4 regions of the Paenibacillus litoralis genome follow, and region 4 is predicted to be linked to each of the others. Evidence: predicted binding sites of a transcription regulator. Region 4 holds the regulator's gene; each other region holds the start of a gene.
The links. The regulator Rex, encoded in region 4, represses fermentation and respiration genes when NADH is low (regulators of the CRP and FNR family bind a similar motif). The targets are predictions, from matches to a motif close to TTGTGAAATATTTCACAA.
Positions count from the first base shown of each region.

Region 1: a site for Rex is predicted at 3,860-3,877, ahead of ACKGJP_RS30290 (cytochrome c oxidase subunit 2A). Genes of this name have one in related genera too.
Region 2: a site for Rex is predicted at 3,229-3,246, ahead of ACKGJP_RS36380 (DUF1641 domain-containing protein). Genes of this name have one in related genera too.
Region 3: a site for Rex is predicted at 3,211-3,228, ahead of nadA (quinolinate synthase NadA). Genes of this name have one in related genera too.

Region 1 is NZ_CP176395.1:7,187,278-7,192,720, forward strand. Features, by position in the region: gene gatC (Asp-tRNA(Asn)/Glu-tRNA(Gln) amidotransferase subunit GatC) at 1-83, opposite strand, end outside; gene ACKGJP_RS30270 (transposase) at 281-577, opposite strand; gene ACKGJP_RS30275 (hypothetical protein) at 721-993, opposite strand; gene ACKGJP_RS30280 (b(o/a)3-type cytochrome-c oxidase subunit 1) at 1,121-2,803, opposite strand; gene ACKGJP_RS30285 (cytochrome c oxidase subunit II) at 2,840-3,313, opposite strand; gene ACKGJP_RS30290 (cytochrome c oxidase subunit 2A) at 3,500-3,628, opposite strand; gene ACKGJP_RS30295 (Crp/Fnr family transcriptional regulator) at 3,933-4,658, shown strand; gene ACKGJP_RS30300 (DUF2533 family protein) at 4,775-5,038, shown strand; gene ACKGJP_RS30305 (STAS domain-containing protein) at 5,060-5,419, opposite strand; gene ACKGJP_RS30310 (ATP-binding protein) at 5,403-5,443, opposite strand, start outside.
Region 2 is NZ_CP176395.1:8,611,359-8,616,801, forward strand. Features, by position in the region: gene ACKGJP_RS36365 (hypothetical protein) at 1-419, shown strand, start outside; gene ACKGJP_RS36370 (YheC/YheD family protein) at 508-1,290, opposite strand; gene ACKGJP_RS36375 (NAD(P)/FAD-dependent oxidoreductase) at 1,461-2,639, opposite strand; gene ACKGJP_RS36380 (DUF1641 domain-containing protein) at 2,676-3,116, opposite strand; gene ACKGJP_RS36385 (SDR family NAD(P)-dependent oxidoreductase) at 3,658-4,410, shown strand; gene ACKGJP_RS36390 (LysR family transcriptional regulator) at 4,582-5,443, shown strand, end outside.
Region 3 is NZ_CP176395.1:299,731-305,173, reverse strand. Features, by position in the region: gene nadC (carboxylating nicotinate-nucleotide diphosphorylase) at 1-286, opposite strand, end outside; gene nadB (L-aspartate oxidase) at 450-2,057, opposite strand; gene nadA (quinolinate synthase NadA) at 2,204-3,142, opposite strand; gene ftsH (ATP-dependent zinc metalloprotease FtsH) at 3,369-5,306, opposite strand; gene hpt (hypoxanthine phosphoribosyltransferase) at 5,429-5,443, opposite strand, start outside.
Region 4 is NZ_CP176395.1:3,961,848-3,967,290, forward strand. Features, by position in the region: gene panD (aspartate 1-decarboxylase) at 1-14, shown strand, start outside; gene ACKGJP_RS16160 (tetratricopeptide repeat protein) at 118-732, shown strand; gene dinG (ATP-dependent DNA helicase DinG) at 853-3,711, shown strand; gene ACKGJP_RS16170 (redox-sensing transcriptional repressor Rex) at 3,708-4,328, shown strand; gene ACKGJP_RS16175 (capping complex subunit for YIEGIA) at 4,536-4,715, opposite strand; gene ACKGJP_RS16180 (YIEGIA family protein) at 4,721-5,443, opposite strand, start outside.

The DNA.
Region 1 (5,443 bases), 3.2 Mb from region 4:
GTAAGCATCTGCTTTTCTTCTTCCGCCAGCTCAAGCCGCGCCAGATTGGCGACATGCTCGACGTCTTTAATGGTAATACTCATCGGAAAGACACCTCTTTCTATTGATCCAACGGTCTTTTTCGCCAAAAAACGCTTTATTCATTATATCGGTTATGCTCGGACAAAAACAAGCAAATTGCGCGCGAATCCTGCACAGCGCCCTATGCGTCATGCAAGAGTGATGGCTAATTCGACGAAAAACGCGTCAAGCCGGCAGGCTGACCCTGCCGGCTTGCTTCTCACAGCGCCCGGTAGCGATTGAACATATGCATGCACAGCTTGGCGATTCCGTAAATGCCCAAGTAACCGGATGTCAGCAGAAAGAGGTCGTTCGTAAACAATTTGTGAATATCGGTCATAAACACGGTACCGTCGCGCCGTATTTCATATACCGCGAGAGCGGCGATGATTCCGGCGCATAGCGCGCATAAAAGCGCCGCCGCATCGATCAGAAAGCTCCATCTGCCGAACATCCACTGCAGCGCGATCAATAACAGCGGCAGCAGTATGACGGCTGCGGTCATGAGTAGGCCCATCCCGCAATCACCTCATTCACAGCTTATCCTTTTGCGGGCGGAACATACGTCATCCGGCTGCCGGACATCCCCGGTCGCTCTCTCCCGATCTGCCGTCCGTGCAAGCGCAGAGAAGCTTATTCCGCAAAAGCTCTCCCGGCAGGTTAAATAAGCGCAATCGCGAGCAAATCAAACAGCGCGAGCGGTACGATAGCGTCCCCGAAGCCAAAGCCGTTTCCATACCAAAAAGCCGAGGTTTTCGCTTTTTTGCCTTTTTTGACGGATAAGGTGCCTGCCCGGTCGGACGTATCGATATAGACGTTCCGTTCATCCACGCCGACGATCATGCCCTCGTAACGCGTCCCGTTCACGGTAACGACGGATACCCGGCGATGCATGAAGCGTTGACAAGCATAATATCTTTCATAGACATCCATCTCAATCCCTCCCCAATACTTCGTTATTGTACGGCAGGAAGAAAGAGTCCGTGAGGGCTGGAGTCCTGGCGGGAAAGCAAAAACCTGCCGGCAAGGCGATCGCCTTCGGCAGGTTTTTGCTTTCCGATTACCACGTAACGAACGGCTTCGAGCCCGGTGCCGGGTTCTGAAGCATGTCGACGAAAGGAATCGTGTAGGCGAACAAAATGAGCACCACGACCAGACCGATCCATACGCCCCACCGCTCGAACAGCTTCGGCGTATGCTCCGGCGCTTCCGCCGTTTCTCCGATCGGATATTCCGTGACCCCTTTCGGCTGATTAAGCAAGGCCACGATGTTGTAAATCATCAGGATGACGCCGGCGAACAGAATCATCCCCCCGACCGCCATCGCCACATGGTAAGGCATCCATCCCACTGCATCGGCATTGTCCGAATACGTGGTGTACGCGGTGCGGCGAGGCGACCCCAGCAAACCGACGGCATGCATCGGGCCCGACATGAAGAACATGCCGACCATCCAGATGATCGATTGGATAATGCCCAGCCGGTTCATCCGCGCCGTCAGCACGCGGCCCGTCATCGCCGGAATGAGCCAGTAGGTAATGCCGAAGAACGTCATCGCCACGCTCGTAGCCACCGTCAGATGGAAGTGGCCCGTTACCCAAAGCGTATTGTGCACGACCCCGTTCATCTGGTTGCTCGCATTGATAATGCCGCCCGCGCCGGCCGGAATGAAAATGAGCATGCCCATGAACGGAGCGAAAAAGCGGACGTCTTTCCATGGTAAAAACTTCAGCCAGCCGAACAAGCCCTTTGCGCCTTTGGAGCGGCCGAACGTCTCGAACGAGGCGAACAGCGAAAATGCGGTCATAAGCGACGGCACGACGACCATGAACGTCAGCACGACCTGAATATATTTCCATACGGATGGGATTCCCGGCTCCATCAGCTGATGGTGGAAGCCTACGGGAATCGAGAACAGCAGCAGCAGCAGAAACGACAGGCGAGCGAGCGAATCGCTGAAAATTTTGCCCCCGATAATTTTCGGAATAATGACATACCAGCACATGTACGCCGGCAGCAACCAAAAATAAACGAGCGGATGGCCGAAATACCAGAACAGCGTACGCGAAACCATCACGTCGATCGTGTCCACCCAGCCGAACGACCAAGGGATGAACTGTACGAGCACCGTAGCCGCTACGCCAAGCGTCGCGATCAGCCACATCAGCATCGTGACGACGGCCATGAACGAGAACAGCGGGGTCAGCTTGGACGGATTCGTTTTGCGCCACTGCTTGTAGTTGTAGAACATCCCGAAGCCGCTGAGCCAGCTGCCGACGACGAGGAGCGCAAGCGCAATGTAGAAATACGGCGATGCTTTCATCGGCGCGTAGAACGTATACAGGACGGTCGCCTGATTGAGCAGGATGCAGACGGTTGCGATCACCGTCCCCGCCGCCATCAGCGTAAAACCGGCCCAGCCCAGCTTGCGGGTGAGCGGCAGCAGCTTGCCGCCCAGCGTCTTGGTTACGCCGGAGTACATGAAGCCGATGATGAAAAAAGTCGTAAAGACGAGCGCCATCAGCACCCCGTGCGCGGTGAGCAGCTGGTAATAGCCGATGTTCAGCGGCAGCTCGATCATCCCGCCGCGGACGAGCCCCTGCAGCATGCCGGCAATGCCGCCCAGCAGCAGCGCCGCGAAGGCAAAAAAGATATGGACGAGCGTCAGTGCCGCATCGCTCCGCTCGAAGCGCAATTCATTCGTAAACACCGTATCGGCGAGCGATTTGGTTTCTTCGGGCATATAAGGTTCGCGTATGATCATCGTTTATCATCCTCTCTATTTCACAATGATCGTCGTGGCCATGAATTGATGGCCGACGCCGCAATACTCATTGCAAAGAATCAAATATTCGCCGGGCTTTTTGAAGGTGTAGGTCAAATGATTGATCTGGCCGGGAACGACCATCATGTTGACGTTCGTTCCGGGGATTTGAAAGCCGTGCACGACGTCCGTGCTCGTCACCTGAAAATGAATCGTAGCCCCTGCGGGAACCTCCATTTTCTCGGGATTGAAGCCGAAGGCGAGAGCAATCATATAGGCGTTGTATTCGTTGTCGCCGATTTTCTCAAGCCCCGGTTTGTCGAAGGGCGGCGTCTGCGCGACCTTCTCGGGATCGATCGTATGATGATGCTCCGAGGTCGGCGGCGCCATCCCTCTTGCGAACGTGCCGATTCCAAGCACGATCAGAAATACGGCCAGCATCGATAGCCCGAATACCAGCCACATTTTTTCAAGGCGGTGAATGTTCATTGTGGGTTCCTCCTAAACGTTTTGCGGATGCAAAACGACATCGTAAGCATAAGCCGCGTTTTCCGGCAGGAAAACGACTTCGTAAGCATAGACTGCGTTTTGCGGATGCAAAACGACTTCGTAAGCATAAGCCGCGCTTTCCGGCAGGAAAGCGGCCGGCGAATCATCGTAAGCTATTGCGCTCCGCTACGACCTTGCGATAAACAAGAAAAATACGGCCGCCCAGGTTACGACCAGGAATGCTCCCAGCAGCATAACCGACGCGAACGTTCCTCTCAGATCGTGGTCGTCGTGAGAATCTTTTCGTTTGCTCATAGCGCTGCCTTCCTTTCTGCTTGCGGATTCGGCCCTGCGCCAGAGCGGCGGGTCCGTCGAAGACAGCTTCATTGTACGTTGCGTCCGCATCCCGCTCTGTGACGGATGTCACAACAGGGCGCCGTGATTTGTTACACCTTTGTGTCCGATAAGCCAATCCGTCGGCAAGCGCCGTTCCTCACCGGCAAGGCTTGATTGCAGCGCCTGAACGGGTTTGAAGGCATTCCAAATCTGTGACATTTCTCACAAAAGACAAAAGCGGATTTTCGGTATACTACTACCAACAGGCTGGGAGGGATTCGAAATGGAGACGAACTGTCCGACTGCGCAACCGAACAATCCGATGGGGAACTCGCACTGCTTCTCGCAGGAGCATCTGCAGAAGCTGTTCGGCGCGATGCAGGCGGCGAAGGTGCCGGCGGGTACGTATTTGTATTGGGAAGGCGATGCGGCGGATAAGCTGTATTACGTCCGTTCGGGGAGAGTCAAAATGACGAAGGCGAACAGCGAAGGCAAGCAGTTTATGATGTACATGTTCCAGGAAGGCGATTTTTTCGGACAGCTCGATCCGTATTTCGATTCCAGGCAAGCCTTTAACGCGCTCACGGTGGAGGATTGCTGGATCGGCACGATAGCGAAGCCCGAGCTGGAGACGCTGCTATGGCAGCAAGGGGAGCTTGCGGTTGCGTTTATGAAGTGGATGGGGCTCATGCATCGCATGACGCAAACGAAATTTCGCGACATGATGCTGTACGGAAAGCCCGGCGCGCTATGCTCCACGCTGATCCGTATGGCCAACACGTTCGGCGCGAGGCAGGGTGACGACATTTTCATTTCGGAGAAGCTGACCAATACGGACTTGGCCGAATATATCGGCGCCGCCCGCGAAAGCGTCAACCGGATGCTGGCCGATTTGCGCAAAGCGAACGTGATTGAATACGAGAACGGCTATATTACGATTAAAAACATCGATTATTTAAGAAACATATGCCATTGCGACAACTGCCCGACGGAAATTTGCCGGCTGTAGCGCAGCGGCTTTTTTTCGTTTGCCGGCGACCTTTTTGGTTGCATGTTCGTTGAAAAACTTTTATGCTATCTTGTAAAGAACGACGTACATTTTCATTTAAGAAGGGAAGTATCAGCATGAGCGTACATCACGCCATTTCGGAACACTCACGCCGCCAAGCCTCGCGGATCGAAAACTTCAACCGGCTGGACGGCTTGCGCGAGCAGCATATCGAGGAAGCCGTTGCCAAATGCGTACGGGGGGAAGCGTTCACGGTTGCGGCCATTAACGAAATAACGGCGGCGATCAACGAGCTTGCAAGACAAGGCATCGTGCCGACTCGCCGATCAGTCACGGAGCAAATGGTGCGGGATTATGCGGAATCGTTAAAAAATAGCTAAAAATCCGGCGCTCGAGCAGCCTTACCGGATGTCCAGCTTCGTCAGAATCGCGTACTCGTCCGGGTAAATAAGCATGTGGGTCGTCAATCCGACGATCCTGAACAGCTTTTGATAGTGGGCGTTCATCCCGTAAGCGTACGTTTGGCGCCCCGCCTTCGCCCCGCTCCGAACAATGCGGATCAGCAGGGCGATTCCCGCGCTGTTGATATACGGCACTCCGGTAAAGTTCAAAATCAGACTCGTTCCGCCTTCGCCTAACGGCTCGTTCCATGCATGAAGGCCCAGCAGCCTTTCTTCCGCTTGCTTGGTCAAGTCGCCCTTCATATCGACGATAAGCGCGCTGCCTGCGCTGCGTACTCCTGCTTCAAACGATCCTTCCATCCCGATCCCCCTTAACGCTTCTCT
Region 2 (5,443 bases), 4.1 Mb from region 4:
GTGCACGGCCGTATACACAGCGCCCCGCCGTCATTAGGCGTCTTCCGGAGGCAGCCGCAAACCGGATCGAAGTGATGCGTTCGGCTATCGCCTTCGCCATTTTGCTGGTCATCATGTTCTTGGAGATCAATCTGATGCCGCACAGAACGACTTTAACCCGGGTGATGCGAATTCGCAGCTGCCTTGGCGACGAAATCGGCGAGACCCTCAGGCAGGCTACCGGAAGAGATCCGACTACGCTTGCACGAAGGGAGAACGGAGACGGGACGATCGTTCATACGATGCAAATGACCATTTACCGTCTGGAGGAACAATCGTTGAAGGATGCGGTCTACGCCGTCGACCCGGAAGCCGTCATCGACGTACTGCCGCTATATCTCGTATGGGGCGACCGACGGCCGACGGACCGGCGCCGGTAATTCGCCCCCTTGCGCAGTAAGCCCCAACCGCGATCCGCAATACCGCTCAGGAGGGGAGGCTGTCCTGCGGCAATCCGGCAGCGAGCCTTTACCGGCCATTGTCGTATCTGCCGTAGCCTCGCGCATATGCCGCCATCCGATCGTATGCTTTGCGGTCCAGCTTCTTGAGCGGGTGATATTGCGGATGGTTGGAATTAACCTCGAGTATCCATAAACGCCCTTGGCGATCATAGGCAAAATCGATGCCCATCTCATGCATGCCCGCCCGCTTCGAGCTTAACAAACGCGCAACCTTCAGCGCCCTCTCGGTCAAATATGCGGTAGAAGCACGCCGACGCGCTGCGGAAAACCCTTTTTGCTTAAGCAGACTTGGCAGCATTACGATCTTGCCGCCTTGATAATAGTTGGTCACGATCTTATTCCTGGCGCCGATCTTTGCCATTAATCCGGTACAGGTCCACGAGCCGCCGCGCTTGCGCTGCACCATCGCACGCAAGTCATAGGGACGGCCGTTCACGGAATCAAGCCGGATAGCTCGCTGGACGATCAGCCTGCCGTGACGATTGGCTTTCAAGTGCCGGTAAAGGCCGGTTAACGTACCGAAGTTTCGCCTAAGCTGATGGCGATTCCGGGTGGACAGGAGCTCGTAGCCGCTTGTCCTCCGGTTCAGCTTATGCACGCCGATCCCCAACGAGCCAACATCAGGCTTGATGTACAGCGACCGGTAGAAACCGGCCATGCGCTGGAGATTGGACTTGGTCAGCGACACGGTATGAGGAACATGCCGTTTCAGCGCCCTTTGGGCGGACAAATACCGGCAGACGCGCAGCTTCCCCCGGATGTTCGCGCTAGCGTACCTTTTTTTGTACAAAGCAACCACCTCTAGGTACGTTATATGAAGCTTGCGTGGAAAGGATTGTACGTTTGCGCAACATCCGCCAATATGGGTGATTTGCGGAGCCCGAATCCGTGGAGCTATCAAACAAAAGAGCCGCCCCCAAATCCATCCGGATCCGGAGACAGCTCTTGAATATAGATATTTTAGTGAACCAGGGAGAAAAGTCCGTTGATGTGGGACAAGTAACGCACGTTGCTTGCCTCTTTCATCAGGGACGCCGGCGTACCTTTCAGCTTCAGCTGGCTGCCGCCGATCGTGCCGATCGCATCTTTACGGCCCAAGCTTGCAAGCGTTCCGGAGAATACAGGCTTGAATTCTTTCATCGGCAAGCCCTTCTCGGCTGCGAACAGGTTGTATCCGACCGTTTCGCCCATTTGCCATGCGATTTGCGCGCTTGGCGGGTATGGACGGCCTTCCGGACTCATGACAACCGCGCTGTCGCCGGCCAGGAATACTTCCGGATGCGAAGTCGATTGCAGCGTAGGCGTAACCGTCGCGCGTCCGCGGTTTACTTCGATGCCGCAGTTTGCTACGACCGTATTGCCGGTTACACCGCCCGTCCAAACAAGTGTATTCGTTTCGATCGTCGTGCCGTCCTTCAGCATAACGTTCGTCCCTTGAACTTCCGTAACGGCAACGCCTGTCAACAGCTTCACGCCGCGTTTCTCCAGGCTTGCTTTTGCGCGTTCGATCAGATCGGGAGCAAAGCCGGTCAAAATGTTCGGGCCCGCTTCCACGCAGTAGAGCGAAATATCGTTGAAGTCCACGCCTTTGGAAAGGCAAACTTGAGGAAGCGTGTCGACCATTTCCCCGATCAGCTCGATACCGGAAAGTCCGCCGCCGCCGATAACGAACGTTGTATCCGCTTTGTTCTTCGATTGGCTGTACGCAGCAAGACGGGCTTCGACATGCGCGCGGATTTTGTTCGCGTCGTCTACCGATTTCAGCGTGAAGCTGTTTTCTTCCAAGCCCGGAATGCCGAAGAACGCCGTTTCGCTGCCCAAGGCTACGATCAGCGAGTCATAGCTCAGCATCAGCCCGCCGCTCAGCTGAACCGTTTTTTGCTCCAATTGGATGCTGTCTACCGTATCGATTTTGAGATCGATGTTTTTGCCGCGCAGCAGCTTGTCCAGAGGGAGCGCTACATTTTTCTCGTTCAAGCCGCCGACGGCCAGACGATGAAGCTCGGTGACGATTTGGTGAGATGGCGTACGGTTGACGACCGTAATCGCCGCTTCCTCATCCGTCAAATATTTACGCGCCGTAAGGGCGGTCAACAAACCGCCATATCCGCCGCCAATGATTAAAATTTGCTTAGCCATGCTGATCCTCCATTCAAGTGGACACTTCGTGCCGGATTAACCTTGCTTTTTGTTCTCTGCGAGTACGGTCAAGAATGCTTGCGAGAAACGAAGCATGCTTTGAACTTGCGGATCCTTCAGCATTTTGAGAATGCCGAACAAGCCGATAGTCGCGCTTTCGGATTGAGCGGCGCGGTCGCTTGCTTCTACCGCTGCAGCTGCAATGCCTTTGGCTTTCTCTTGGATCGGCTTCACGAATTCGTCCAAGCCGCCCTTCAAATCCTCGATCAGTACGCGATCGTTCGCTACCGTTGCCGCCACGTCGTATGCTTTGGTCAGCAGCGTTACCAGTTCAGCCAGCTTCGGCAAATTCTCGACCAGCTCGGTAAGCGATTTTTGAATCTCGGGCCTCATCAGTTGATCAAGCACGTCAAGCTCTCCGCGAGCAGCCACTGCTGTGGTTGGTGCGGGCGGTTGTTGCGTCAATGTTTCTGACATGGAAAATCCTCCTTTGCATGCCTATGTGTCTAATTTCGTTACCTTTGGAAGCGATCCCCTTGTACCGTCTTTTCTCGATCCAGTTCTAGTAATTGCCAGCGCTGAAACTTTTTTGTGAACATTTTCACACAATAAAAAGAAACGATCCAAGGCCCATCGACTTCTGACTTTATTTATTCTAATCCTTCACACCCAAAACTACAAAGTAAATTTTTTCATGTTAGCGCATACATTTATATTTTTTTCAAATCTTCGGGTCGAGTCAACTTTATGCAAGGCAAGATATAAAATTATTGTTATAAAAGCGTTGCGAAATGACATTTTTGCATGATTTCCTAATGAAAAAAAAGGAGAGGCGTTCCCGCGCGACAGTTTAGTTATACTTAACTATGATTAAGAATACTTAAATTTACTTAACCATTATCCCTTCCTATAATCAAGGTGTGGACACGGAGAAGCATGACGAACGGACATGAAAAGGGATCCGCTCCATTTTTGTCGGCAGCATATTTAGAAGAACGCACTCATAGGAGGAATGGTCATGACTACAACTACACGCGTAGCGGTCATTACAGGCGGAGCAAGCGGAATCGGCAGGGAAGCGAGCTTGCTGTTCGCGCGAAAAGGAGACCGGGTCGTCGTTGCGGATTACAATGAAGCGGGCGGCCGGGAAACGGTGGAACGGATCAAGCAAGAAGGAGGAGAAGCCCTCTTCGTCCAAGTCGACGTATCCAAGCAGGAAAGCGTGGAAGCCCTAGTGGAGCAGGCGGCCGCCGCTTACGGACGCATCGACGTCATGTTTAACAACGCCGGCATCGGCGGAGCCGGTCCCGTTCTGGACCAAAACATGGATCTCTACCACCGTACGATCAACGTCAACCAGCACGGCGTAGCCTATGGCATTATTGCGGCGGGCCGTAAAATGAAGGAGCTCGGCATAAACGGAGTTATCATCAATACGACATCCGTGTTCGGATTCCTGGCCTCGCCGGGAACATTCGCTTATCACGCGACGAAGGGCGCCGTTATCATGATGTCCAAGTCGGCCGCTCTCGAGCTGGCGCCATACGGCATCCGGGTCGTTGCGATTGCGCCGGGGGCCGTAGACACCCCGATCATTCAAGGGTATAAGGATGCCGGCATGCTGGACAGCATGCGCGCAAAAGTGATGGGCGGCGAGCTGACGAAGCCGGAGGCGGTTGCCAAAACGGTATACCTGGTTTCTCTGGAGGAAGCCGAAGCCATAACCGGAAGCGTCGTAATGGCGGATCAAGGCTACGCATCGTTTAAATAAATAGCATGCCGGAACGGAGGCTCTCTTCTGCGGAAGAGGGCCTCTTTCGGCTGCCTTTTCGGGAAGTCGATGTTCAGCTTGCCCGGGCGCCCGACAAGCGCTATAGTGAGAATCATTCAAGCCTGCCATCGCTAACGGCGGGCTACCGAACGGACCAGGGAGGAATTTCGCATGTATCTGGAGCAGCTGGAATGTATCGTCGAGGTGGCCAAAACGGGTTCTTTAACCGGCGCCGCGCAAAATTCGCATATTACGCTCTCCGCCGTCAGCCAAGCCGTTTCCAGCCTGGAGGCGGAGCTCGGCATCGTTCTGTTTACGCGCTCCCGAACGGGCTCCGTGCCGACAGCCGAGGGCCAGAGGATTATCCGGATCGCATTCGACATCGTAAGCAAGGTTCGCGAGCTCAAGAACGAAGCCGTCGATTATGCCGGCGCTCAATCGGGCCATTTGGCGATGGCTACCATTCCGGGGCCCTTATCGCTAGCCGTCGACGCCATCATGGAATTCAAGAAAGACTATCCCGGCATCGCCTTGGAAATCATTGAGGAAGGCACGGCCGAAATATTGGATCACATTCGGCATAACAGGGTGGACCTCGGGTTAACCGTGGTGAATGGAGAGTATGTCCGCGATTTAAAGGGGCTCACGTTCGGCAAGCTGATGGAAGCGAAAATGGTCGTCGCCGTCTGCCGCCACTCCCCGCTCGCCTTCCGTACGTCGATCAGCCATGCCGACCTGGCCGCACTTCCGCTTGTCCTGTATAAAGACGAAACGGTCAAAGCGTACATGGAGGATGTGCAAGCCCGGTACGGGACGATCAACGTGCTGTTCTCCACCAACAATACGGACACCATCCGCAAGGTCGTCAGCGAAGGCTCGGCTGCGACGATCGGACTCGACTTTTCGTTTATCGGCCTTCCGTCTTACCCCAAGGGCGATATGGTGACGATTCCGCTGGAGCAGCCGGCCGATCAGAAGCCGATTTATCTAGGATGGCTTCGCTCGGAGGAAAAGCACTTCTCCATCGCCTCCA
Region 3 (5,443 bases), 3.7 Mb from region 4:
AAATGCTTCGCGTGCTCCCTTCCACCTCGATCAGCACCGTCCCTTTGACCGCCGGACTGCCTTCTGCGGCCACCGCCTTAAAGCGGAGGCTCGGATCGACCTCGCGGAAGACGGCCTCAGCGACCGGGATGCCGCATATGACGCCGTCCTCCTTGACATGAAGAATACCTTTAGATTGATGGTCTAAAGGTATTGTCGTCATCGTCGTCATGTCGCCTGAACCGATATCTTCATCCAGCCAAACCCGTATTTGTCTCCGCAGCGTTTCGTTATGTAGTTCCAGCATTGAAATTCACTCCTCAAGCGTTTCGCAAGAAACGCAGCATCGTAAGCGGCAGTTCGGTAAGAATAGCGTTTCATCAGTAAAAAAGCGCCGTAAGAAGCAGTCCTGAGGAGCTGCTTCTTAACCGTTTCACCCGAAACCCCAATTGTTACGCAGGGCGCAAGCTCTACACTTGCTCCTCGATGACGCCGTTATCACGGCTGAACACCAAATGCTTATGCCAACGCTCATCATCGCGCTGCGGGAAATCCTCCCTGCAGTGGCCTCCTCGGCTTTCTTCGCGCATTAACGCCGCACGCGTCGTGAGCAGTGCGCACGTTAATAGGTTGGCGAATTCGTATTCCTCGCGTTTGCTGAGCAGGGACGTAAAAACGTTTAGCTGACGCTGCAGCTCTTCGTATCCCTTTTCCAGCATCTTGCCGGAACGGAAGAGTCCTACATAGCGCAGCATAATTTTCTGCAGCTTGAGCCGCTTCTCTACGAACGGTTGACTAAGCGGTTCCGTGCGCGAAAGCGAAGGCCGGAGCTCCGGACAAGCGCCCGCAACCGGCTCCAGCTGGCCGATCCGTTCAATGATGCGCCGCCCGAAGACGATCGCTTCGGAAAGCGAATTGCTTGCCAGCCGATTTGCGCCGTGAACGCCCGTAGAGGAAGCTTCGCCGCAAGCGAAAAGCCGCTTTACGTTCGTTTCCCCGTAAAGGTCCGTCTTGACGCCTCCCATCATATAGTGCGCAGCAGGAGCGACCGGGATCCAATCCGTCGTCAAGTCCAAGCCGTATTTCATGCATGTTTCGTAGATGGTCGGAAACCGGTGTTTTACCATGTCGGAAGGTTCGTGGGTTACATCGATATATACGAAGGTCGACTTCGTCAGTTCCATTTCGCTTACGATAGCGCGGGCGACAACGTCGCGCGGCGCGAGCTCCAGCTGCTCGTGATAACGCTCCATAAAGCGTTCCCCGTTAATGTTGCGCAAATACGCGCCTTCGCCCCGCACCGCCTCCGAGATAAGAAAGCGCGGCGCGCCCGGATAGCACAGCACGGTCGGATGAAATTGCACGAACTCGACATCGCGAATTTCGGCTCCCGCGCGGTACGCGATCGCTATGCCGTCCGCGGTAGCGATCTCCGGATTGGTCGTATAACGGAACAACTGACCGGCTCCTCCCGTACAAAGAACCGTTGCGTTGCCCTGGACGTAGACGCGCTGCCCGTCCGGCTTTTGGACGATCGCGCCGAAGCACTCGCCTTTATCGGTCACCAGGTCGATAACGAAGTGCTCGTCCCATACTTCAATATTCGGATGCTGCATGGCCTTCTCGGAGAGAGCCCGAACGATTTCAAAGCCTGTCGCGTCGCCGTTCGCATGCAAAATGCGGCGCTGGCTATGCGCGCCTTCCTTGGTCAGCGCCAGCTCGCCGTTCTCGACATCAAACTGCGTGCCCATCTGAATTAAGTCCTTAACGCCTTCCGGCCCTTCGTAAACAAGGACTTCTACCGCATTCATCGAACATAAGCCGGCACCGGCAAACAGCGTGTCCTTCAAGTGATAATCCGGCGAATCCTCGTCGGAAATGACCGCCGCAATACCTCCCTGCGCATACCTCGTATTGCTCTCCATCAGCGATTTCTTCGTTATCATGAGCACTTTGCGGGTTTCCGCCGCTTTAATCGCCGTAAACAGGCCGGCAATGCCGGCGCCAATTACCATGACGTCGGTCTGCACCTTCGGCAGTTGACGATGATCGATATCGACCAGGTATCGCGGTATCATTGTGTCATTTCACCTTTCGGAAGCGCGAGACTGTCAAGAGCTCGCCCTTTATAAACATCCAAGGAATAGAAACGATGCTGAGGGGAAGAGGAAGCGGTTACGCCGGTTTCGAATAACCGCCGCTCCTCAAAAGGAAGCAGCGCATGCTACTTCACCTGCAGCATGCGCTCTAAGGAAGCCCTCGCCTTATCGGCGACTTGCGGCGGTACATAAATTTGCGGAGACATCGTCTCCAGGCATTTGACGACCTTCTTCAGGTTGTTCACTTTCATGTTAGGACAGACCAAATATTTCGTAGCAAAATGGAACGTCTTATTCGGGCTGTCCATCCGCAGCTGATAGCCCGTTCCGTCTTCCGTTCCGACGATAAACTCCTGGCAATCCGATTCGCGGCAATATTTGATGATTGCGGTCGTGCTGCCTACGAAATCCCCCAGCTTAACAACCTCGGGCCGGCACTCGGGATGAACGACGAATTGCGCGTTCGGATACTGGGCCTTCATTTCTTCAACGTCCTTGACAGTTAGCATGTCGTGGGTGTTGCAGTAGCCTTCCCAGATGATCATTTTCTTGTTCGTGAATTTAGACACATAGTCGCCCAGGTTTTTATCCGGCACCCAAATAATTTCCTCCGCATCCACGGATTCGATTACCTTGATGGCATTGGCGGACGTACAGCAAATGTCCGTTTCGGACTTCACATCTGCCGACGTATTAATGTAAGCGACGACTTTGGCGTTAGGATGCTGTTTCTTTAGCGCCCGCAAACCGTCGACGTTTACCATGTCCGCCATCGGACAACCGGCCCGCTCGTCGGGGATAATAACCGTTTTGTTCGGAGCCAAAATTTTGGCGCTTTCCCCCATGAAATGAACGCCGCAGAAAACGATGACGTCTGCATCGGTCGATGCGGCCTTCTGGGCAAGCAAGAACGAATCGCCGCGGAAATCCGCGACCTCCTGAATCTCATCCCGCTGGTAATAATGAGCCAAAATGATCGCGTTTCGTTCCTTCTTTAGCTGTAGAATCCGCTCTTTCAGTTCCCGGTTTTGCTCTGCCTTTCTCTCTAGAGCTAAAGCCTCCATGCAGGCTCTCCCCTTCCATGCAATTTAGTAAGAACAGAAAAGGCTTCGTACCGCACCGATACCGTCGCTTGTGATAAAACGCACAAGCTAAGCCGCTTCTCGTACCTTATGTTTAGTTTAAACCTAATTTACACATTCTTAATGCGGGTGTCAATCTTGTTTTCCCGCCAAAAAGGGAAAAATCCGGCGCCGCCGATCAGGCTGCTCCGGATTTCTCTCGATCCCTTTATTCTTCCTTGTCATCCTTCTTATCGCGCTCGAAATCAAGCTTATTCGAGTCGCTTTGGAAGTCTTGGCCAAGGATATTTACTTTCACATCGTCGCTGTCGGAGCCGGCAATGCCGCCTTTTTCGATCAGATCGACGATTTGGTCTTTGTCCAACGTTTCGCGTTCGATCAACGTCTTCGCAATCAAATGTACCTGATCGCTGTGCGTCTCGAGAATTTTGCGCGCCCGCTCGTAGCAAGTACGAATCAGGCTTTGCATCTCTTGATCGATCTCATACGCGATAGCATCGCTGTAATTTTGCTCGTGACCGAAATCGCGTCCCAGGAAAACTTGACCGCCTTGCGCAGTACCGAACTGAAGCGGTCCAAGCTTATCGCTCATGCCGTAATCGACAATCATGCTACGCACGATTGCAGTTGCCTTACGGAAGTCGTCATAGGCACCCGTCCCGATTTCACCGATAAACACTTCCTCCGATACCCGTCCGCCAAGCAAACCGGTAACTTGATCGAGGAGCTCGTTCTTGGTGGTTACAAGCGGATCCTCCGCTTCCTTCGGCAGCGTAATGACATAGCCTCCGGCGCGTCCGCGCGGTACGATCGTAACGCGGTGAATCATATGGGCATCGCGCGCATGGTAACCGATGATCGCATGACCCGCTTCGTGGTAAGCGATCGTCTTCTTGTCGCGATCGCGGATAATGCGGCTTTTCTTCTGCGTACCCACGATGACGCGGTCGAAAGCTTCTTCGATCTCGCTCATCGAGATGTCTTTGCGGTTCCGTCTTGCGGCAATCAGCGCCGCTTCGTTAAGCAAATTCTCCAAGTCCGCGCCGGTAAAGCCGGTCGTATAGCGTGCAAGGGAATCCAGCTTGACGTCTTTGCCCAGCGGCTTGTTGCGCGCATGGACTTTGAGCACCGCTTCACGGCCTTTGACGTCCGGACGGTCAACCGTAATTTGACGGTCAAAACGGCCTGGACGCAGAAGCGCAGGGTCGAGAATATCCGGACGGTTGGTAGCGGCAACGATGATGATGCCTTCGTTGGCGCCGAAGCCGTCCATTTCGACGAGCAACTGGTTGAGCGTTTGCTCGCGCTCGTCATGCCCGCCGCCGAGACCGGCGCCGCGCTGACGGCCGACTGCGTCGATCTCGTCGATAAAGATGATACAAGGCGCGTTTTTCTTCGCATTTTCGAACAGGTCGCGAACGCGGGATGCGCCGACGCCGACGAACATTTCCACGAAATCGGAACCGGAAATACTGAAGAACGGTACGCCGGCTTCGCCGGCAACTGCGCGCGCTAGCAACGTTTTACCGGTACCCGGAGGACCCACAAGCAATACGCCCTTCGGAATGCGTGCGCCGACAGCCGCGAATTTACGCGGGTCTTTCAGAAACTCGACGACTTCGACAAGTTCTTGCTTCTCTTCGTCCGCACCGGCCACGTCTTCGAACGTGACGCGCTTCTTCTCTTCGTTGTACAAGCGGGCTCGGCTCTTGCCGAAATTCATCACCTTGCCGCCGCCGCCTTGGGCTTGGTTCAACAGGAAGAAAAACAGGACGAATATAATCACAAAAGGAATGATGGAGGTTAGAAAGGAGATCCAAATACTATCCCCGTCCATCTTCTCATAGACTTCCTTCTGTACTTTGCTGTTCTCGATTAGCTCAAGGACCCGATCGTCGATCGGCGCGCGAGTCTTGAAGCTCTTGCCCGAGGCGTATTTCCCTTTAATAATATAGGTATAGCCCTCAGGTTTAACCGATACTTCCTGGATTTTGTTGTCCCCTGTTTGTGCTTTCAAATAGTCACGAAACTGGTTGTAGGTAATCTGATCTTCCAGATCGTTCTGGGCGCTGATAAATCGTACAATCCCAATGACAACCAAAATGATTAGCAAATAAAATCCGGTATTTCGGAGGATTCGATTCATCCCCAACCTCCTCTCAAGGGCACACTTGTTTTATTTTACCACAGCAAGTCTCGGCTTCACAATATGAAGGTACGATGAATCAATGAGAGCGTTTCGCGTGCGCCGCGGTGATTCCGGCAGCATTACTTCCCGGCGTA
Region 4 (5,443 bases):
CCACAGTCGTGTAAGACATGTTTTCCAGCGAATTGCAGAATGAAACGCGCCTCCTTGACAAACAATGAGTGTGAACCGGGAGCAGGGACATACTCCGTGTGCAAGGTGGGATGATACGTGTTCAAACAGTTATTTTCGACGATGAACGATGTGCTTGAGGAAATTGCAGGGCGATACCCGCTTGCCGAAGACAACGAACGCAAGGATTTGGACGACCAACTGGCCACATTAAAGTCGATGAGCGACGTGTGCATTGAAGAATGGCTTCTGTTCGAGGAGAAAATGGGCAAGCTGCTTTACCCGGCGAAAGCTCAGCCCGACGTTCCCGCCTGTGTCGCGACGCTGCTGCCGGCGGCCGTTCAGGATGACGAAGCCAACGAATCGTTTGCACGCGGGCAAGGCTATTACAAGCTTTACATGTTTCCCCAAGCCGTAGACGAATTCCAAAAGCTCGTCGAGCAGCAGCCGGATTTTTTACTCGCCCGCATTTATTTGGCTATGGGATATTTGCGGCTCGGCGATTATGGAGAAGCGTACCGGCACTTTCAATTTCTGCTGCCGCTCACCGACAACACGAAAATCAAAGCGATTTCTTACAATGCAATGGGCTGCATTCATGCGCATAATCAGAATATGGATAAGGCTTACGAGTACTTCAAAATGGCTTACCGTTCCGATCCGACTTGCGTCGACGACGCCTTTCAACTGGTGGGTTGGTCAAAAAGACAGTAAATTTCCGAAAACTGCTCCTTTCCTTTCCTCTTCAATGTCTGGTATGCTAAGGGATAGACTCATGCATCCAAACAGCTTCCGAGCGAAGCCTTGATATAGAAGAAGGGACTGGAATACGGAGTGAAATTCGCCATACTCGATTTCGAAACGACCGGCACCCAACCTGCAGACGAAATTATTCAGGTAGGACTCGTCATTATCGAAAATAGGCAAATCACCGACAGGTATACGTCCCTCGTGAAACCGGGGATACGTATACCTTCTTATATTTGTACATTAACGGGCATTGACGACGAGATGGTAGCGGACGCCCCGCCCATCGAAGATGTAATCGGAGAGATGCAAAGGAGATTGCAGGACAGCGTGCTGGTTGCCCATAATGTGGGCTTCGATCTCGCCTTTTTGCAGCGGGCCCTCGATTTGAGCGGTTACTCGTCGTTCGACGGGCGCGTGCTCGATACGACGGATATGCTCCGCATCTGCTTCCCGTCTTTGCCGAGCCTGAAGTTGTCCATGGTTTGCCAATCGCTCGACATTCCTCACGACCGTCCGCATCAGGCGGATTCCGACGCGCTTGCGACCGCAGAGGTATGGCTGAAGTGCCTGCAGAGGTTTGAAGATCTTCCGCTCATCGCCGTGCAGCGGATTTCGCAAATTTTCGATGACGACCCGAGCGATTTGGGATGGTTCATGAACGAGCTGCTTGTGCGGAAGGAGCAATCCGCTGCGCCGGATCGTGAGCATTACCGGTTTCACAGGCAGTTTGCCTTGAATGTGGACGACTGGGGCGACGAGGAACCGATACGGGAAGATGCGGAAGCTTCCGCCTTGGCCAAATTGGATTTCGATCAGTTTTACAATCATTTCAAAGAATCGCTCAAGCGCAGGTTCGAGGTTTATGAGGAACGCGAATCCCAGGATTTGATGATCAAGGAAGTGAACGAGTCGTTCTCGAAGGATCGTCATCTTATGATCGAAGCGGGTACGGGTACGGGCAAATCGCTCGGCTATTTGCTGCCGTCACTTTTTTACGGCATCAAAGAAGACAAGAAGGTGCTTGTCAGCACGCATACGATCAATTTGCAGGAGCAGCTTCGCCAGCGGGATGTGCCGCTTCTGCACGACATTTTCCCCGTACCTTTTCGAGCTGCCGTTCTGAAGGGACGAAGCCATTACTTGTGCTTGCGTAAATTCGAGCAAAAGATCGTGACTCACGATTTCGAATACGGCAAAGAAGAACGGCTGACGGCTGCCCAGATGATCGTCTGGTTAAGCGATACGAAGCACGGAGACGATGAGGAGCTGCATTTTACGGGGCGCGGCAACGACGTATGGGGGACGGTCTCCAGCGACGCCGATTCCTGCTTGAACCGGGCCTGCCCTTGGTTTAAAAAATGTTTCTATCACCGCGCGCGCAACGAGGCGAATTTGGCGGACGTCGTCATCACCAATCACTCCATGCTGTTTACCGATATCGTGGCCGAAAACCGGCTGCTGCCGTCCTATAAGCACCTGGTGATCGATGAAGCGCACCATTTCGAAGACGTGGCGAGCAAGCATCTCGGCATCGAAGCGCAATATATGGGGTTCGTCGGCGCGCTTACCTGGCTTTATAAGGACAGCAAAACGGGGCAGTTGCCGCTCTTGAAGATGCGGTTATCCCGGGCGGACGGAGAGCTCGCGGAGAAAGCGGCGGATTGGTCGCGGCTCATAGACGATACGTACTCGGCCATGGTGCAGGTGAAGGAGCAGTGGGATCAACTGACCTCGCAGCTCTATGAGGTGCTGATCAGACAGCATGACTCGAGCTCGGCAGAATTGGGTCAACTGGTGCTTCGGATCAAGGAAGACTCGCTGCCGTCCCACTGGGAACAGCTGCAGGAAATCGAGGACAATCTGTATACCGGCTTAACCGACAGCTTGAAAAAAATCGAAAAGATGCTGGTCACGCTAAAGGAATTAGATGAGCTTGACGTGCAGAGCATCGTTACCGATCTGAACGGAACGGTTAAGACGCTCTACAAGCAGCGCGATGCGGTGCGCTTCTTCATGAAAAGAACGGAAGCGAGCTACGTATACTGGCTGGAGGCCAGCGCTACGTACAAGGCGAAGTCCTTGCAGCTCGTATGCGTTCCGACCGATGTGAGCGATATGCTTCAGCAGTATTTTTTCAATGTGAAGGATAGTATAATATTGACATCGGCAACACTGTCCGTGGATAAGAAATTCGATTATACAGCCGAGCAGCTCGGTTTGCGAACCGACCGGGAAGATAAGCTTCGCACCGTCATGCTGCCGTCGCCGTTCAATTACCGGAAGCAGGCGCTCGTCGTCATTCCGCGCGATTTCCCTACCATCAAGGGGCAAACCGGCGATGCGGTTTTCCTCGATAAGCTGGTTGAATCGCTCGGCGATATTGCGTCGCAAACGAAAGGACGCATGCTGGTTCTGTTCACTTCGTATAAAATGCTCAAGCTCGTACACGGATTGCTCAAGGAAAGATTGTCGACCGAGAACATCCAGGTGCTGGGGCAGGGGATCGACAGCAGTAACCGGAGCAAGCTGACCAGGATGTTCCAGGATAGCGCCGCCGCAGTCCTCTTAGGCACAAGCAGCTTCTGGGAGGGCGTAGATATACCCGGCGATGCGCTCAGCTGTCTGGCGATTGTCAGATTGCCTTTTCAGCCGCCGACGCATCCGGTTGTCGAGGCCAAATGCGAGAACCTCAAGAAAGCGAATCAGAACCCGTTTATGAAGCTTTCGGTGCCGCAGGCGGTCATCCGGTTCAAGCAAGGCTTCGGACGGCTTGTGCGGACCGCCAGCGACCGCGGAATCGTCGTCATTTACGATACGCGCGTGCTCGAGACGCATTACGGCAAATATTTTCTGTACTCGCTGCCCGGACCCAAAATCGAACATATGAACACGAATCGGCTCGTTCCGAGAATCAAGGAATGGATGGAGGAGGAGCACGGATGAAATCGCTGAAAATATCGGAAGCGGTCGTACGGCGTCTACCCATTTACCTGCGCTTTCTGAACGAGCTGAACATGAAAAACGTGCAAACCGTTTCTTCGCAGGACCTGGGTCAGAAGCTGGAACTCAATCCCGCGCAGATCCGCAAGGATTTAGCTTATTTCGGGGAATTCGGCAAGAAAGGGATCGGATACGATGTCGTGTATCTGATCGAGAAAATACGGCAAATTCTGAAGCTGGACCAGCACATAAACGTTGCGTTGGTAGGAGCGGGAAATCTCGGGCGGGCGCTCAGCAATTATAACGCTTATTTACGCGATAATATGAAGATCGTCGCCGTTTTCGACGTGATGCCGGATAAGATCGGCGCCCGTATCAACAACTTGGCCGTTCAGCCGATGAGCGAGCTGATCGAGACCATTTACCGGCTGAAGGTGCGCATCGGCATCATCACGGTGCCGGCGGGTGAGGCGCAGAACGTCGCGGACCAATTCGTCAAAGCCGGCATCGAGGCGATACTGAATTTCGCGCCGGTTATCATCAAGGTACCGAACGAAGTGCGCGTACACCATGCCGATTTTACGACCGAGCTGCAAAGTCTGGCGTATTATTTGGATTGATCCTTTCCGTCACGGAGACCTGTAAGCCTGCATTCCGCAGGTTTGCGGGTCTTTTTCGTTTATCTTGGTTGCATGGGAGCTCAATTCGGCAAAACGGGGAATGCTGGCGGATTCCTGCCCTCACCTCGCTATCCCGGAAGTGAATAACCTGAATGTAGACAAAGGTTGTGGCTGCCGGATCCAAGAATCGTTCCGGCAGCTTCCGCGTTAGGAATGATCGACCAGAATGATAACCCCGTTTTTCAAATCATGCGCATTTGCATCCAATATTTTTTCCAGAGAAAAGGCCAGCTGCTGTTGTTCCACCGGGCCTTCCGCGATAAAAATCGGCGCTCCTCCGTCAACCTGCTCCGCTCTATAGACGACGACGGCTACGATTTTGGCCATTTCCCTCAAGCCTCCTTGCTTGTCTCGCCTGCGAACTCCGACGGTAAGCGAATGGCATTCTCGAGCACCGGAACGCGTTTAAGCACGTTTAAGGCCAGCGTCTCGTTCTTTATTCTCGGTAGCAAAAAGACGGCAAGCACTCCGCTTTCGAGGTCAAGCTTGGCCATCGGCAGGAGAGAGGGCTCCCCGGAATCGCGGTATACGCCCAATATGGTAGACATGTTGTGCAAAATAGCCTGACGTTGGCCCAAGTTGGCAAGCGTTACTTTTACGTTGGCATTTTTGGGAATGACGAGCAGTCCGAGGGCGTGCTCGGCGATGATCCGGCGGTCGCTCTCCAGGCCGACGTTCATGATGTAAACCGAATCCACGAACAGATCGGGACCGTCCAGCCGGACTTCGGCCGTCCGTATTTCCGTGATTTGTCCGAGATTTTTGCCGGATTGGAACCACTTGGAAACGAAGAGTGACAGCAATCCTGCGACGATGCCCCAATACCATTCGAATAAAATGCCGAACAGCGAGGAAACGAACGCGCTGAATATCACGAGATAATTTCGCCCCTCGAACACCATGGCGATGCCCTCGATATACGTCGTGCCGCGGGGGACGAGTTCCATTTTGTCCACTTGGGTCAAGGTTTGCCGTTCCATATTGCGTACGTCTCGAAACTGCTGCGCAGCAAGCGACAGGAAGGTGATGGCCGTATAGTTTTTGCCGAGCAGGGA